One region of the Paenibacillus sp. FSL R7-0210 genome, then DNA from elsewhere that is predicted to be linked to it. Evidence: riboswitches for the same ligand, from Rfam matches in the RefSeq annotation. Region 1 holds a riboswitch; the other holds the start of a gene.
The links. Region 1 has a riboswitch for thiamine pyrophosphate ahead of MKY64_RS12925 (ABC transporter ATP-binding protein). Riboswitches for the same ligand answer to the same signal wherever they lie in the genome.
Positions count from the first base shown of each region.

Region 1 (7,483 bases):
GGAACGCTTTTGCACCGTGATCTGTCCCTCCATGACATTGCCGATCGCCGTCATATGCGGGAACAGATTATAGGACTGGAACACCATTCCTGTCTGCTGGCGCAGGGACAGTACGGTACGCTGTGGAATTTTGGCGCCCGGGGTGAAATCCAGCTTAATCGTGTTCAGCGTAAGACTGCCCTTGTCAGGGGTCTCCAGCAGGTTGAAGCAGCGCAGCAGCGTGGTTTTGCCGGAGCCGGAAGGTCCGATAATGACCATGACCTGGCCGTGTTCAACGGCGAGATCCACACCTTTCAGCACCGCAAGCGGCCCGAAGGACTTATGTAAATCGCGTATTTCAATCATGCGTATGCCTCCTTAACCTTAACTGGCCGAATACCGGTCCAGCCGCTTCTCCAAGTAATTCTGCAGCGCCGACAACACGGAACAGAACAGCAGATAGAACAACGCCGCTTCGCAATACAGCAGCAGGGGTTCATAGGATGTCGCCACAATCTGCTGGGCTTTTCGGAAAATCTCAACATAAGTAATACTGGCCGCAAGCGAAGTATCCTTGACCAGGCTAATAAAAGAATTCGATAACGGCGGAACCGACACACGGGCCGCTTGAGGCAATATCACCCGGCGCAAAGCCTGCTTCCGGCTCATTCCCACCGAGAACGCGGCCTCCCACTGGCCTTTGTGGATAGACAGGATGGCAGCCCGGACAATCTCGGAGGAGTAGGCCCCAACACTGAGCGTGAACCCGATGACAGCGGCGATGAACGGATCAAGCACAATCCCGGCAGCGGGCAGTCCATAGAAAATAATAAACAGCTGCACCAGCAGCGGCGTTCCCCGAATCACCCATACGTAGAAGCGGGCGATCAGCCGCGGAAGCCTCCAGGAGGACAGCCGGGCAAGTGCCGTAATTACAGCCAGCAGCAGGCCCAGGATGAATGATACCAGTGCTAACGGAAGGGTAAAAGCCACCCCTGCTTTGAACAGAGGCAGCAATGAATCGAGAAATATTTGTATTTGGCGGTCATCCATCATTTCGATACGTCAGTGCCGAAGTACTTCTCGGAGATCTTAAGGTAGGTTCCGTCGCTTTTCATAGCGGTCAGTGCTTCGTTCACAGCCTGCACCAGCTCGTCATTCCCTTTCAGGAAGACTGCGGCACTATGCGAGCCTTCGGCAATCTCATCCACCTGCTTGATCTTGACATCCGGCTTCTGCTTCTTCAGATCTAGGAAAGACAAGCCGTCATTGACAGTGGCGTCAATCCGTCCGGAGAGCAGCAGATCAATCGCCTGGTTGAAGCCTTCGGTAGATACGATCTCGGCACCGTTGTCTGTGGCGATTTTGCCGAGGTTGCTGGTGAGCGACTGGCCGGCTTTTTTACCCTTGAGATCAGCGAATGTCTTAATATCCTGATTATCCTCCGGCACGATCAGCACAGCCTTGGAGACAATATACGGATCAGAGAAATCATATTTCACTTTGCGCTCATCGGTGATAGAGACTTCATTGAAGATCACATCGAAGCGCTTCGCATCCATCCCGGCAAAAATCCCATCCCATTGCGTCTCAATGAACTCCGGCTTCACACCCAAGCGCTTGGTGACTTCTTCGGCGATCTCGACATCGAAGCCCGTCAGCTTGCCGTCTGCATCATGGAAGGTGAACGGTGCGTAGGTCCCTTCCGTTCCGATGCGCAGCTTGCCGCTGGCTTTGACGGCTTCCAGGCTGTTCTGCTCCCCGGAAGCTGCACCCTCTGTAGCCGCAGCCGTAGGTTCAGCCGGAGTGTTGCCGCCCGTTGCTGTCTTGTCCGTATTGTTGCTTCCGCAAGCCGCAGCCGTGACCATGGTCAGGAGCAGCATAATAGTTAGACTTAGTTTTTTCATTCGATGAATCCCCTCTCGTATCTTCTTCTCTTCAGGCACCGTAATTAGTGGCAAAATGAATCGTAACACCGGGGTGTTACCTGCGTCAATAACTTTTTCCGATTATATGCATCGGATTTATATTGTATTGATTTTCCATAGCTTAGCTTGCCCCAAATTCTGCTCCTGCATCAGGATATTCAGAACAGAAATCAACAAAAAAAAGCGACCCTCCGGCAAAAGGAGAATCGCTGCTCTATGGATGTTACAAGCTCTGCTTCTGTGTGGGCATAGCTATACGTGCATGATTTCCGGTGCCGCCTTTTCCTTGGAACGCTCAGCTCCGGAATGGCGGCCCCGGCGCAGCAGCAGTCCAAGGACCGCACCGCCAAGCGCGACAAACATCATAATGTGGAACGTGTCCGCGAAGCCCTGCGACAATACCGTCTGCTTAGCCAGCAGCAAGGCATCCTGCGAAGCGCCTGCGGTACTCTTTCCGGCAGCGGCAGCGGCCTCCTGCATCTCGGTACCGCGCGCCGTTGTTCTTGCCGTCAGAATCGTAACCAGCGTCGAGACGGCCAGCGAGGTAATCACCTGCTGCATCGAATTCGTCAGCGAGGTTACCCGGTTCACCAGATGGCTTGGCGCCTTGTTGAGCAGATGCGTATTCATCGGCATCATCATCATACCCATTCCGGCCCCGCACATGATCAGCGGAAGGATCAGGTCGCGGCTCTGCGTGGTAAGATCCACATGGGAATACTGGAATAACGCACCGGAGACCAGACTGAGACCGCAGACCACGAGCCAGCGCACACCGATCCGGTCGAACAGTATTCCGGCAATTGGCATCATCAGCCCGGAAGCGATCGCTTGCGGCAGCAGCGTCAGGCCGGTATCAAATGCGCCGAAGCCGCGGGCCTGCTGCAGAAATTGCGGGAGCAGGAATAACGCGCCATATAAGCCGAACTGGGCAATCCACTGCACGATGATCCCTGTCGTGAAATCAACGGATTTCAGAATCCGCAGCTCCAGCAGCGGTGTCTTGGAGCGCAGTTCAGCGATGACAAAAGCGATCAGCGCCACAGCGCCCAGCAGCAGCCCGATCAGCGTCTTCTCAGAGGTCCAGCTCTGCGCGCCCTGGCTGACCCCGTAAGTGAGCGAAGCAAACGCCAGCGGGCCAAGAACCATACCGAGCTTATCCATGCCGGGCACGCTGTTCTTCGCCGCATTCGGCAGCTTGCGCAGTCCGATCAGCACAGCAATGATGCCAATCGGAATATTAATGAGGAAGATCCAGCGCCAGGAATGGTATTCAACCAGCCAGCCCGACAATACCGGACCAATAGCGGGTGCGAACAGGACGGGAATGCCCATAATCCCCATGACAACGCCAACCTTACTTTTGGGAGCCAGTCTGTACACATAGGCCATCCCGACAGGGAGCACACAGCCGCCGCCAAGTCCCTGAATGACCCGGAACACAATCAGCCATTCGGCGCTGCTTGGTGTAGCGCACAGAATCGAGCCTATCGTAAACACAATTACCGCCGTCAGGAAGACCGTCTTGGCCCCGAACCGGTCAGACAGCCAGCCTGACAGCGGAATAACTGAAGCCTGAGCCAGCATATATCCGGTAACTACCCACTGCAGCGTATGCAGGTCCGTCTTGAAATCCACCACCAGCCTGGACAAGGCTACATTCATCGCCGTACTGTCCAGCACAACCATAAATACTCCGGCAATAATGGCCAGCAGCGGAACCAGAATGCTGGACAGCCGGAAATCGGCTTCCTGCTTCAAGGTCTGATCCATGTCTCTTCTCCTCCTGAGCTGTCCGCGTTCTACATTGACCTGCGGGCAGATTGTTCTATATAATGAGTGAACGGACAACTGTCCGTAAGTGCAATTCATAGTCTACGGACAATTGTCCGTTGTGTCAATTCTTTTATTTATTTTTCTGTAAATCGCTGATTTATTTCTGAAAGGGGTTCTCATGAAAAAGCCAGACACCGATGCTGCACAGCTCCCGCGCTCAGCTCCGCAAGCCAAAGAATCCGCTCCGCCCGAGTCCGCCGATCCTTATGTACAGCGGATTCTTGAAGCTGCACGCCAGTTGTTCACCGAGAGCGGACTTGAGGCAGTCAGCATGTACAGCATTGCCAAGCGGGCAGGCATAGGACAAGGCTCCCTGTACCGCCGCTTCACGGACAAGGGTGAGATCTGTTCTGCACTGCTGAAGGGCAGCGCAGATCAATTCCTGTCCGGGCTGGAGCAGCAGGTGGCTGCCAGTGCCGGTGAAGCTCCGGCTCTCGCTCAGCTGCAGAGCAGCATTGAGCAGATTGCCGATTTCATTGAGCAGTATGCCGAGCTGCTGAATATGATCAAAGCCGAGTTCACAGGTAAGAAGCAGCTGACCCAGTTTGAGCATCCTTTTTTTCAGCGGCTGGGGGTGATGATGACAGAGCTGCTGCAGCGTGCTGCGGAGGGCGATGAGATTATTGACATTGATCCTGCCTTTGCGGCCACGGCCTTAATCTCTGTTCTCAGCCCTGATCTGTACCTGTATGAGCAAAAGCGGCACCACTCCTCCAAGTTGGACATCTCCCGGGGCATCGTCACCTTGTTCGTGACCGGTCTGGCGAAGCGCTGACCGCCTGCTCTTTACAAGAGGGGAATTTGTGGTATATTAAGTAGCAATTACGAATTCAATAACACCTGTTAATTCACTAGGGGAGTCGGCCGACTGAGACGGAGCTTAAGCTCCGGACCCTTTGAACCTGATCTGGATCATACCAGCGGAGGGAAGTGGAGCAGAATGTATCAGTGGTTCCCGTCACAGGGCCGCAGCCGACTGTACCTTCCGCCCCATTCATTGCCTCCGGGAATGAATGGGGCTTTTTTGTGCTCCTCGCAGGTTCTATTTCAATCCGGGGAGGCTTGTACATAGTCTTATGATCAACATTAGCAATCTATCCTATGCTTTCGGGACCGGTTCGTCCCGGACACCCGTCTTCTCAGAGCTATCCATGAATGTGCAGCGCGGCGAATTCATTTCTGTCGTAGGCGGAAGCGGATGCGGCAAAAGCACCTTGTTCAAAATCATCGCCGGCCTGCTGGAGCCGGACAACGGCAGGATTACGCTGAACGGAGCCGAGTCCGCTACAGCAGCGAAGAGGCTGGGCAGTGTGGCCTACATGCCGCAGCAGGATCTTCTCCTGCCTTGGCGGACCGTGCTGGACAACTGTCTGCTGCCCTGGGAACTCAAGCGCAGCCGTCCCAAAGCGGCCGCCGTGGCCGAGATTCTTACCCTGCTGCAACGCTTCGGCCTAGAGGGAACCGAAGGGGCTTATCCCCAGGAGCTGTCCGGCGGGATGCGCCAGCGCGTGGCGGTCCTCCGCACCGTGGCGGCGGGGAATGACCTGCTGCTGCTCGATGAGCCGTTCGGGGCGCTCGATGCCATTACCAAGCGCTCACTGCAGCGCTGGCTGCTCGAGTTATGGGCGGAGTTGGACAAGACGGTGCTGTTCATCACCCATGATCTGGAGGAGGCTCTGCTGCTCAGTGACAGAATCTATCTAATGACGGGCAGTGGCGGCGGCGGGATGCAGGAATTCCCAGCCGGTCTCCCCCGTCCGCGCCATCACAGTCTGAACTATCTACCGCAGTTCGCCGCCCTGCGCCAGGAATTGGAGCTGAAGCTATATGAGAACCGCCGCTCCTAGAAGATTGCTCCAGCACTACGGTCCGGCTTCCCTGCTCGCCCTGCTGACGCTTGCAGTCTGGGAGACTGTAGCCCGGCTGGGCCTGGTTCCTCCCTTCATTCTTCCGGCTCCGTCTGCGGTCTGCAAGGCCTTGCTGGAGGAACGCCGCCTGTTATTCGGGGTGCATCTGCCGGCTACACTGCTTGAGGTACTCACGGGCTTCGCACTGTCTGTGGTCTGCGGCTGCCTGCTGGGAATCGCCATGCACCTGTTCAGTCCGCTGGCCAAGGCGCTGTACCCGCTGCTGATCATCAGCCAGACGGTTCCGCTGATCGCGCTCTCTCCCCTGTTCATCATGTGGTTCGGCTACACCCTATGGAGTAAGGTCGCCGTTGTCTTCCTGACTGCTTTCTTCCCGGTGGTCATCGGCACCTATGACGGCTTGTCCAAGAACACGGACGCCTACCGGGAGCTGCTGCTGACATATGGCGCGAACCGCTGGCAGATTCTCGGGAAGGTGGGCGTTCCGCTGGCCCTGCCCTCTTTTTTCTCCGGACTGAAGCTGTCGGCTGTGTACTGTGTGATCGGTGCAACCATTGGGGAATGGCTTGGAGGCAGCCAGGGGCTGGGCTATTTCAGCCGCAGAATGGCAGGGAATCTCCAGAGTGCCAAGATGTTCGCCGCTGTTGTCTTGTTATCCGTGCTCGGTATCCTGCTGTTTCTGGCTGTCGCCGCACTGGAGAAGATTATTCTGAAGAAAAGAGGACGTTATTCATGACTACTATCCGCTATTTCCGTTATCTGCACCATGTGATTTCAAGGCCAACCGTTCTACTGTCTGCTCTGCTGCTCTGTATGCTGCCCGTCCTGGCAGGCTGCACCAATACGAACAGTCCGGCGGCCTCCGGCTCTTCGGCGGGGACTACAGCCACTTCTGAAGCTGGGACTGGAGCCGAAGGCGCAGTCCATAAGCTGACGATTATGCTCGACTGGTATCCCAATGCTGTCCACTCTTTTTTGTATGCGGCAGAGGCTGAAGGCTATTTCGCTGAGGAAGGTCTGGAGGTTGATATTCAGATGCCGGCCGATACCAATGATGCGCTGAAGCTTGTTGCTGCGGGAAAGGTGGACCTGGCACTCAGTTACCAGCCGCAGGTATTGATGGCACGGGGGGAGCAGATTCCGGTCAAGTCGATTGCTGCGCTGGTGCGCCACCCGCTGAATCATCTCATGGTAGCTGCAGACAGCGGCATCACCCGCCCGGGAGAGCTGTCCGGCAAGCAAGCCGGATATTCCTCCGTCCCGTTGTATGAAGCCATGCTGAACACGATGGTCAAAAGCGACGGCGGGGACCCTTCCTCCCTCAAGCTGGTGGATGTCGGCTATGAGCTGATCCCTGCTCTCTCCACCGGACGGGTGGATGGCATTATGGGCGGGTTCATCAACCATGAACAGCTGATTCTGGAGCAGGAAGGCCATCCGGTCCGCTCTTTCAATCCTGTGGATTACGGGGTCCCGGATTATTATGAGCTGGTGCTGGTCGCCAGTGAGCAGGGACTGCAGGATTCACAGGGCTTTTATCACAAATTCGTGGATGCGATCAGAAAAGGCCAGCAGTATACTGCCGATCACCCGGATGAAGCGCTGAAGCTGCTGCTTACCCATCAGGAGGATACCGCACCGCTGGATGAAGCCATTGAGCAGCGCAGTCTGGAGATCCTGCTGCCGCTGATGGATGCCGGTTCCCAGCCCTTCGGCTATCAGGACAGCGCATCATGGGAGAAGGTGAACCAGTGGCTGAGCGAGAACGGACTGCTGGCTGCCGAAGTGGATGTTAAGAATGCTTTTATTAATTTCTAATTACATCTTTCAGGAGGAATTCATATGTCTTATCTGTCAAAAGTACGCCAGGCG
Region 1 covers NZ_JBBPAR010000001.1:2,964,332-2,971,814, forward strand. The annotation lists gene MKY64_RS12900 (amino acid ABC transporter ATP-binding protein) at 1-345, opposite strand, end outside; gene MKY64_RS12905 (amino acid ABC transporter permease) at 364-1,032, opposite strand; gene MKY64_RS12910 (amino acid ABC transporter substrate-binding protein) at 1,032-1,886, opposite strand; gene MKY64_RS12915 (DHA2 family efflux MFS transporter permease subunit) at 2,160-3,680, opposite strand; gene MKY64_RS12920 (TetR/AcrR family transcriptional regulator) at 3,862-4,518, shown strand; TPP riboswitch at 4,587-4,689, shown strand; gene MKY64_RS12925 (ABC transporter ATP-binding protein) at 4,820-5,590, shown strand; gene MKY64_RS12930 (ABC transporter permease) at 5,571-6,347, shown strand; gene MKY64_RS12935 (ABC transporter substrate-binding protein) at 6,344-7,429, shown strand; gene thiM (hydroxyethylthiazole kinase) at 7,448-7,483, shown strand, end outside.

Region 2 (7,483 bases), 3.0 Mb from region 1:
GATATAGCTCTCCCCCCAGACCGCCTCATAGATCTGCTCCTTGGTCAGAATCTGGCCCAGATGCCGCAGCAGATAAGAGAAGATCTGAAACTGCTTACCGGTAAGCATAATCTCCCGTCCGGTCGCAGCTTCCGTGACCACACTACTCCCCGGTATGACAACCAGATGCTTAAGGGTCAACTGAGCGGGCGCGGCAGCGCCGCTTCTTCTCAGCAGAACCTCGATTCTCGCCGCCAGCTCATCGGGATGAAACGGCTTGGTCAGATAATCATCCGCGAAGTCCAGCCCCTGAAGCTTATCGTCAATGGAGGTGCGCGCCGAGAGCATCAGAACCGGCAGCTCCGGATAAGCCCGCTTCAGCCGCTGGCCGACGGTGAAGCCGTCCAGCCCCGGCAGCATCACATCCAGAATCGCAAGCTGGCAGCCCTCTGCAGCTTCAAGCGCCCCGTCTCCGCTCTCCAGCCAGCGCACAGCATATTCCCGTTCCCGCAGATCTGCAGCTACGACACTGCCGATCTCCCGGTCATCTTCTACGTACAATAGGGTTACACTCACGTTGTTCTCCGTCCTTTCTTCCTTCAACTGGCAAAACAAATCCCCGGATACCGGCAGTCTTGAGGTCTGCGGTATCCGGGGAGAATGATCCTTGCTGTTCAGGCCGTAATTCCAAACCGTCCCGGAGGCTTATCCTCCGGCAGCCCGAACAGATAGCCTTGTCCCAAATCCATACCGAGATCACGGCAGACCAGGAATTCCTCACGGCGTTCAATGCCTTCGGCCAGCAGGCTTGCACCGAATTCTCCGGCCCTGGAGATTATCTCCCTAAGCATCCGCTGCTTCCCCTCATCCCTGTCACAGAAGCTGATCAGACTGCGGTCAACCTTGACATAATCAGGCTGGAGGCTGGACATCAGTTCAACGGTCGAATAGCCCGCGCCCACATCATCCAGCGCAACCCGCATCCCCTGCTGGCGGTATTCGGCGAAGATGGCGCGCAGATGGGCAATATCGCTGATCTGCTCCGTCTCCACTACTTCAAATACATAGTCCTCCGGGTTCTGGTCCAGCCTCCGGATCGCCTCGAAGGTATGAGTAAGACAATACTTGGGATTATAAATAGAAGAGGGCAGGAAGTTAATGAACCGTTTGATGCCCTTAGGCAGCAGCTTACTGCTGGTCTCTATTGCCGAGATCCGGGCGGCCCGGTCAAGGAAGGAGTGAAACCCTGTCCGCCGGGCAATCTCAAACAGCTCATAAGGCTGAAAATAACTGCCCTGGGGCAGCGGGCGCAGCAGAAATTCAAAGCCGACAATCTCCTCGCTGAAATTCACAATCGGCTGCATGTGGCTGCAGAAATCATGGCTCATAATGATGGACACCAGATTCTCGTTAGCGAAGCGGACCTTCAGCTGATCGAAGGTCAGCCACCGTTCCGGGGCCGCAGGGGCATCTTTGCTCTTAACGCACACGGATAAGGAGTCCGCAATGTCCTTAGCCGCCACCAGCATTTCTATAAGCTTCAACAGCTCTTCCTTACGATGATATGGAATGATACAGGTCTTGCTTGTCTCAAATACTTCATAACCGGCATTCCGGATGGCAGCAGCCAGCGGATCAGAGCAGGGGCGGAGCTTCAGCTCCCCTTGATCCTCTATCGGGTCGATGTCAGCACAATCAACACAGTTCATGGCAATCCCCTCCGCCTCATGATGTCGATAACCTGAGGTCATTATAGCATGATTCCTTCGGCACAATCCGAAAAGCAGCAGCAGAAAGGGCCCCCTATGAACCATGGAGGTTCCTAAGAGGCCCGGATTGCCGGACTATATAGTACTTAGGCTTAGGCGGAACTTATCCGTTACCGGCCACTGCCATCCTTTTACCGGAGACAACCGCTTAAGGCTGCCATACCCCGTGCTCACCGTTCTTGCCCATATATTCAATCCGCGAAGGGGACAGCTCAAGAATGACATAATCGGGATCATCCGGTCCCTTGAACCATTTCTCCAGGGACTCATTCCATACCTTAGAGCGCAAGCTATCATCCTTCGTCACAGCAACTGTAGCTTCAATCTCCAGTACATCCTTGCCGCCGCCCTGTTCATAGCCAAGCAAGAGACTAGCATTCGGATTATCCTGAAGCTCTTCTACCTTATGAGTCTTGCGGTTAGTTGCCAGATAGATGGACAGTCCGTCATGAAAAATCGCCATGTAACGCACCTTAGGCTTGTTACCGGCCTCAATCGTGCCGAAGGAACCGAACCTGTTGTCGTCCAGCACCTGTATGATTGTTTTCTCCAGCTCTTTGTTATCCATTGACGTCACAGCTCCCTTCAAATTCATGTGAATATAAGTTTATATATTCACGTCCACGGTTTGGATTTATGATTAACCTGTGCCTAATATAGTGTACCCTTCCCGTTCATTCTGAATCCCGCCATCTGTTCATAAATTGATTCATAAGGAGTCTTATTCTTGAAAAAACTAATCTGGATCGGCTGTCTCTCCTATTTCGTAATCGGCCTCGCCCATGTCGTCCTGGGCTCCATTCTTCCGGTGCTGCTCCAGCATTATGACCGCAGCTACAGTGCAGGGGGCGAGCTGATCTTCAGCCAGTTCGCGGGCTTCCTGGCCGGCGTACTGGTCTCGCCGCTGCTGAACCGGCGGTTCGGCAAGCGCGGCGGCATTCTGATTGCAACCGGCCTGCTGCTCTGTGCCGAGATTGCCTACGCCTTCCTCCCGCCCTGGGGCTGGATGTACGTAATTGCCGTAGCCGCAGGGTTCGGCTTCGGGATGATCGAAGCCGTCATCGGCACGATTATTATTGCCGCAGTCACCGAAGGAACGGCGGTTGCCATGAGCCGGCTGGAGGTGCTGTTCGGTGTCGGGGCGCTGCTCATGCCGCTGGCGGCCAGTCCGCTGATTGCCGCCGGGCAGTGGAGGCTGGCCTTCCTGATCGTTGCCGCCTTCTCCCTCCTCTCGCTGCTCTTCTGGGCGAAGAGCAGATTCGGCCCGCTGGACAGCGCGCTGAATGAGCGGCCTGCCCGCCCTGACCGCGCTGCGGCAGCGGGAACTACGAGACGGTTGTCCTTGCCCTACAAGGGCAAGCAATGGGTGGTGCTTGGCTTGTTCATTCTGTTCTTCTTTCTCTATGTAGGCACTGAGATGAGCCTGGTGAATTTCATGCCGGCGATCTTCATCGCGAAGCTGGGCATGAGCGAGGCCGCGGCTGCGCTCACGGTGACCTTCTTCTGGCTTGCCATGTCGGCAGGCAGACTGTTCGCCGGTGTCATCGCCGAGAAGATCTCCTACCGCATCTATGTGCTCGTCAGCTGCTTTGCCGCTTTGCTGCTGCTTATTATTTTCCCGTTCGCCGGTCACCGGCTTGCCGCCTTTGCCATCATCCTGCTGCTTGGCCTGTTCATGTCCGGCATCTTCTCCATCGCGCTGGTCTTCTCCAGCAAGCTGCTGCCCGGCGCGGAAGAATCCACGCCGAGCATTATGATCGCCTCCGGCGGAATCGGCGGCGCGGTGCTGCCGCTGCTGACCGGCTGGTCCATGGATCATCTGCAGATCGCCCAGACCTCGGGACTTTTGGCCGCTTTTGCCGCGCTGTTATTCGTGCTGAGCGTAACCGCCTGGAGAATCGGGTAATTGTATACAACAAGGTCCATATTCTGTGAATAAGGATGGAACCCACATATGGCTGAACTGCATTCTGAGCCCACTCTGCATACCGCCTTGCTGCAATTCATTTTCCCCTTCTCCATCAAGGCCGAGGTCGATGAAGAGCTGATTGAGAGTTTACAGAAGGATGGATTTACGCGTTTTTTTCTTGAGAACAAGGAACTGGAGCATGCCTATTACGGAGAGAACCACTGTGTATCCCATGAGAAAATGGAGCGCAGCTATCTTCCTTTTGCCGCCCATGTCTTGTTTCCGCATGAGAAGGACAGGGATTCCTTCCGCCGCTTTTCCCGGGTGAGTGATCTGCTGTGCGGGCTGCAAATGCCCTTTCAGACGGTTCCCTTCCGCGTGCTGTCGACAGATGTGTTCCTCTGCCCGTTCGAGCTGGGCTTCCTGACGGTAAGAGTGGCTATTGAGGAAGAGAATCTCCCCTTCAGCATGGTGCTCGAATTCGCCGACCGTTTCCGCAACCTGGAGGATGTAAGCGTTCAGGATGAGCATACCTTCATCCATTGTCATAAGAAGTCTTTTGCCCGGGTGGAGGACTTCGTGTTCAGGCATCTGGCAGCCGGGCTGGAGCCGTATCTCGATCCTGCGGAGACCAATGGCAATTATTTCGAGACCCTGCCCTTCTTCGTTGATGAACGGATGCTGGTGCAGGCCTTCTACGGCGTTAATCTCCCTGAGGACGAGGAAGAGATCAGTGTCGAAATGCTCTACCGTGCCTCTCAGGTGGATGGTCTGACCATCGACGGCAGCCCCTACATGAGTGCAAGTGATCCGGATTATATCAAGCAGTACACCCGGGAGCATTGCTATAGCCGCTGGGGGCCGGACACCTACTATATGACCAATGAGCAGACCTTCTGCTGCGTGAGCCGGGCGAAGCCGGAGATTGCCGCAGGCCTGATCAGCCAGATGTACGGAGAGTATTATTACGGAATGCTGCTGAGTATTTTTCATAAAATCGTGCTGCTGAAGCTCGCCAACCTCCACTCCCGGCTGCGCATCAACCACGACAACGACGAGATCGAGAATCTGATCTTCCTGATCAACAAATTCTCGGCCAAATTCTACTTCCTGGAGCTGATTTCACAGTCGCAGGGGCGGGAGATTTTTTTTCAGCTGCGTAAGGTATATGGCAATGATGCGCTGTTCGATGAGGTGAAAATGACCCTGAATGACCTGTTCCAGTACCAGGACAAATTCCAGGCCAAACGGCGGGATACGCTCCTGATGGTGCTCACCGTATTTACGGTTATCAGCGGAATTTACGGGATGAATCAGGTCATCGAGGATCTGAAGGGCCAGATTGACTGGAGCAAAATGCTGGAGTACTCCGCGTTCGAGTATCTGGCTCTGTTCCTGACCTTCTCAGGGATCACCGTCAGTGTCGGCTTAACGCTGAGAGAGATCTGGAACGGCATCCGCAGCCGCCGCAAGAAGCGGCATTATACGAGGGATTAAGACACAGAGGGTGGACAATGTCGAAGCTGCCGTCTATAATACACCGTAAGAACATAGCAATACCCGTGAACTTTATAGAACCAGGGGTGCTGGAATTGGCCGGCTGAGATTGTATCCCACAAGATACTGACCCTTATACCTGATCTGGATAATGCCAGCGTAGGAATCTTCATTCGGCACAGTGCCTTAAGCGGTACTGAAGCTGAATTCCCCTCACGCAAGTAACTGGCGTCCCGATCTTCGGGACGCTTTTTTGATTATATGGATGTACAGGAATAGGGTTTCTGTAAGCTCTGAAGACCAGGGGTTGCTGGAAGGAGAGAAAAAGAGAAATGGGAGTCAAAAAAACAGTAATGCTGCTGCTCAGTTCCATGCTGGTTCTCACGGTCGCGGGATGTGGCGGCGGGAACAACAGCGGCAATGCGGGGGCCAGCGCACCTGCTGCCGGGAACAGTACGGCTGCACCTGATGCAACCGCAGCCGCACCCACAGATGCACCTAAGGCGCTGACTCCGGTCAAGATTGCCCTGGACTGGACGCCGAACACGAATCATACCGGCCTGTATGCAGCCAAGGAGCTGGGCTATTACGCGGAGGAAGGTCTTGACGTACAGATTGTACAGCCAGGCGCTGCCGGGTCGGATACAATGGTCACTTCCGGCGAAGCCCAGTTCGGCATCAGCGCCCAGGAGGCGCTGACCCTGGCCCGCCTGCAGGATGTGCCGCTGGTGTCGATTGCTGCAATCATTCAGCATAATACCTCGGGCTTTGCGGCTCCGAAGGACCGCAATATTAAGACGCCGAAGGATTTTGAAGGCAAAACGTACGGAGGCTGGGGCTCCCCTGCGGAGCAGGCTGCCATGAAAGCCATTATGGACCCCGAAGGCGGGGATGTCTCCAAGGTGAAGCTGGTGAATATCGGCGAAGCGGACTTTTTCACAGCTGTGAAGCGGGATATTGACTTCGCCTGGATCTTCTACGCCTGGACCGGTGTGGAAGCCGAACTGCGCGGGGAGCCGCTGGATATGCTCTATCTTAAGGATTATGCGCCGCAGCTTGATTACTACACACCGGTGCTGACCACCAGCGAGAAGGAGATCGCCGAGCATCCTGAAGTGGTGAAGGCCTTCCTTAAGGCTACGTCCAAGGGTTATCAGTACGCTATCGATAACCCGGAAGAAGCCGCGACGGTACTGTCGGATGCTGTACCTGATCTGGACCCCAAGCTGGTGCTGGCCAGCCAGAAATGGCTTAGCCCGAAATACAAGGACGACGCCCCGCGCTGGGGTGAGCAGAAGCTTGAGATCTGGAAGAATTACGCCGACTGGATGTACGGCCTGAAGCTGCTGGATAAGCCGCTGGATGCGGAGAGTACGTTTACGAATGAATTTTTGCCGGAATCATAATGAACCCGCATGCCGGGAATCTTATACTTAACTTGAAAGGAATGATTGATCATGGCTAACACACTGCTTAGCATTCAGGTAATTCCCAAGACACCGAACAACGAGGATTCCATCCCTTACGTGGACAAGGCTATAGAGGTGATTCAAAAGTCAGGCGTGAAGCATCAGGTGAATCCGCTGGAGACCACGATGGAAGGCGAGCTGTCCGAGCTGCTGGATATTGTGCGTGATATGCATGAGGCGCTGATCGCTTCCGGCAGTCCTAGTGTCATCTCACAGATCAAGATCGCCCATAATCCGGGCGGCATCAGCATGGAGAAGCTGACGGAGAAATACCGGCCGTGAGAAGCACCTGGAAGCTAGTGTGGCCGCCCTTTGTGGCGGTCCTCTTTTTTGTCGGGATATGGCAGCTATCGGTCATGCTGTTCGATATCCCGGCTTACCAGCTGCCCAGCCCCGCGGATATCGCGCGTGAGACGAAGATTAACGCCTCCGGGATCTGGGAGCACACCGCCGCCACGCTGCGGCTGACCCTGATCGGCTTCCCGGTCGGCACAGGCATCGGCCTGCTCACCGCCTTGCTGCTGCATCTGCTGCCCTGGGTCAAGCGAGCGCTCTATCCGCTGCTGATTCTCAGCCAGAATGTGCCCTCCATTGCGCTTGCCCCGCTGCTGATTATCTGGTTCGGCTTCGGCCTGCTGCCCAAAATCATCCTGATCACCCTCGTCTGCTTCTTCCCTGTGGCTGTTGCGACCATGGGCGGGCTGACGCAAAGCGACCGGGTAATGCTGAATTATATGAAGATGGCCGGTGCAGGCAAGTGGCAGATCTTCACCAAGCTGGAGCTTCCCGGCTCGCTGCCCTCCCTGTTCTCCGGGCTCAAAATCTCCGCCACTTATGCGGTGATGGGCGCAGTGGTCGCC
Region 2 covers NZ_JBBPAR010000001.1:5,975,220-5,982,702, forward strand. The annotation lists gene MKY64_RS25215 (response regulator transcription factor) at 1-555, opposite strand, end outside; gene MKY64_RS25220 (EAL domain-containing protein) at 654-1,688, opposite strand; gene MKY64_RS25225 (pyridoxamine 5'-phosphate oxidase family protein) at 1,897-2,316, opposite strand; gene MKY64_RS25230 (MFS transporter) at 2,476-3,654, shown strand; gene MKY64_RS25235 (hypothetical protein) at 3,703-5,154, shown strand; TPP riboswitch at 5,227-5,337, shown strand; gene MKY64_RS25240 (ABC transporter substrate-binding protein) at 5,487-6,560, shown strand; gene MKY64_RS25245 (thiamine-binding protein) at 6,612-6,905, shown strand; gene MKY64_RS25250 (ABC transporter permease) at 6,902-7,483, shown strand, end outside.
Region 2: it holds a riboswitch for thiamine pyrophosphate, as region 1 does, so the genes downstream of both, MKY64_RS25240 (ABC transporter substrate-binding protein) here and MKY64_RS12925 (ABC transporter ATP-binding protein) in region 1, are expected to answer to the same signal.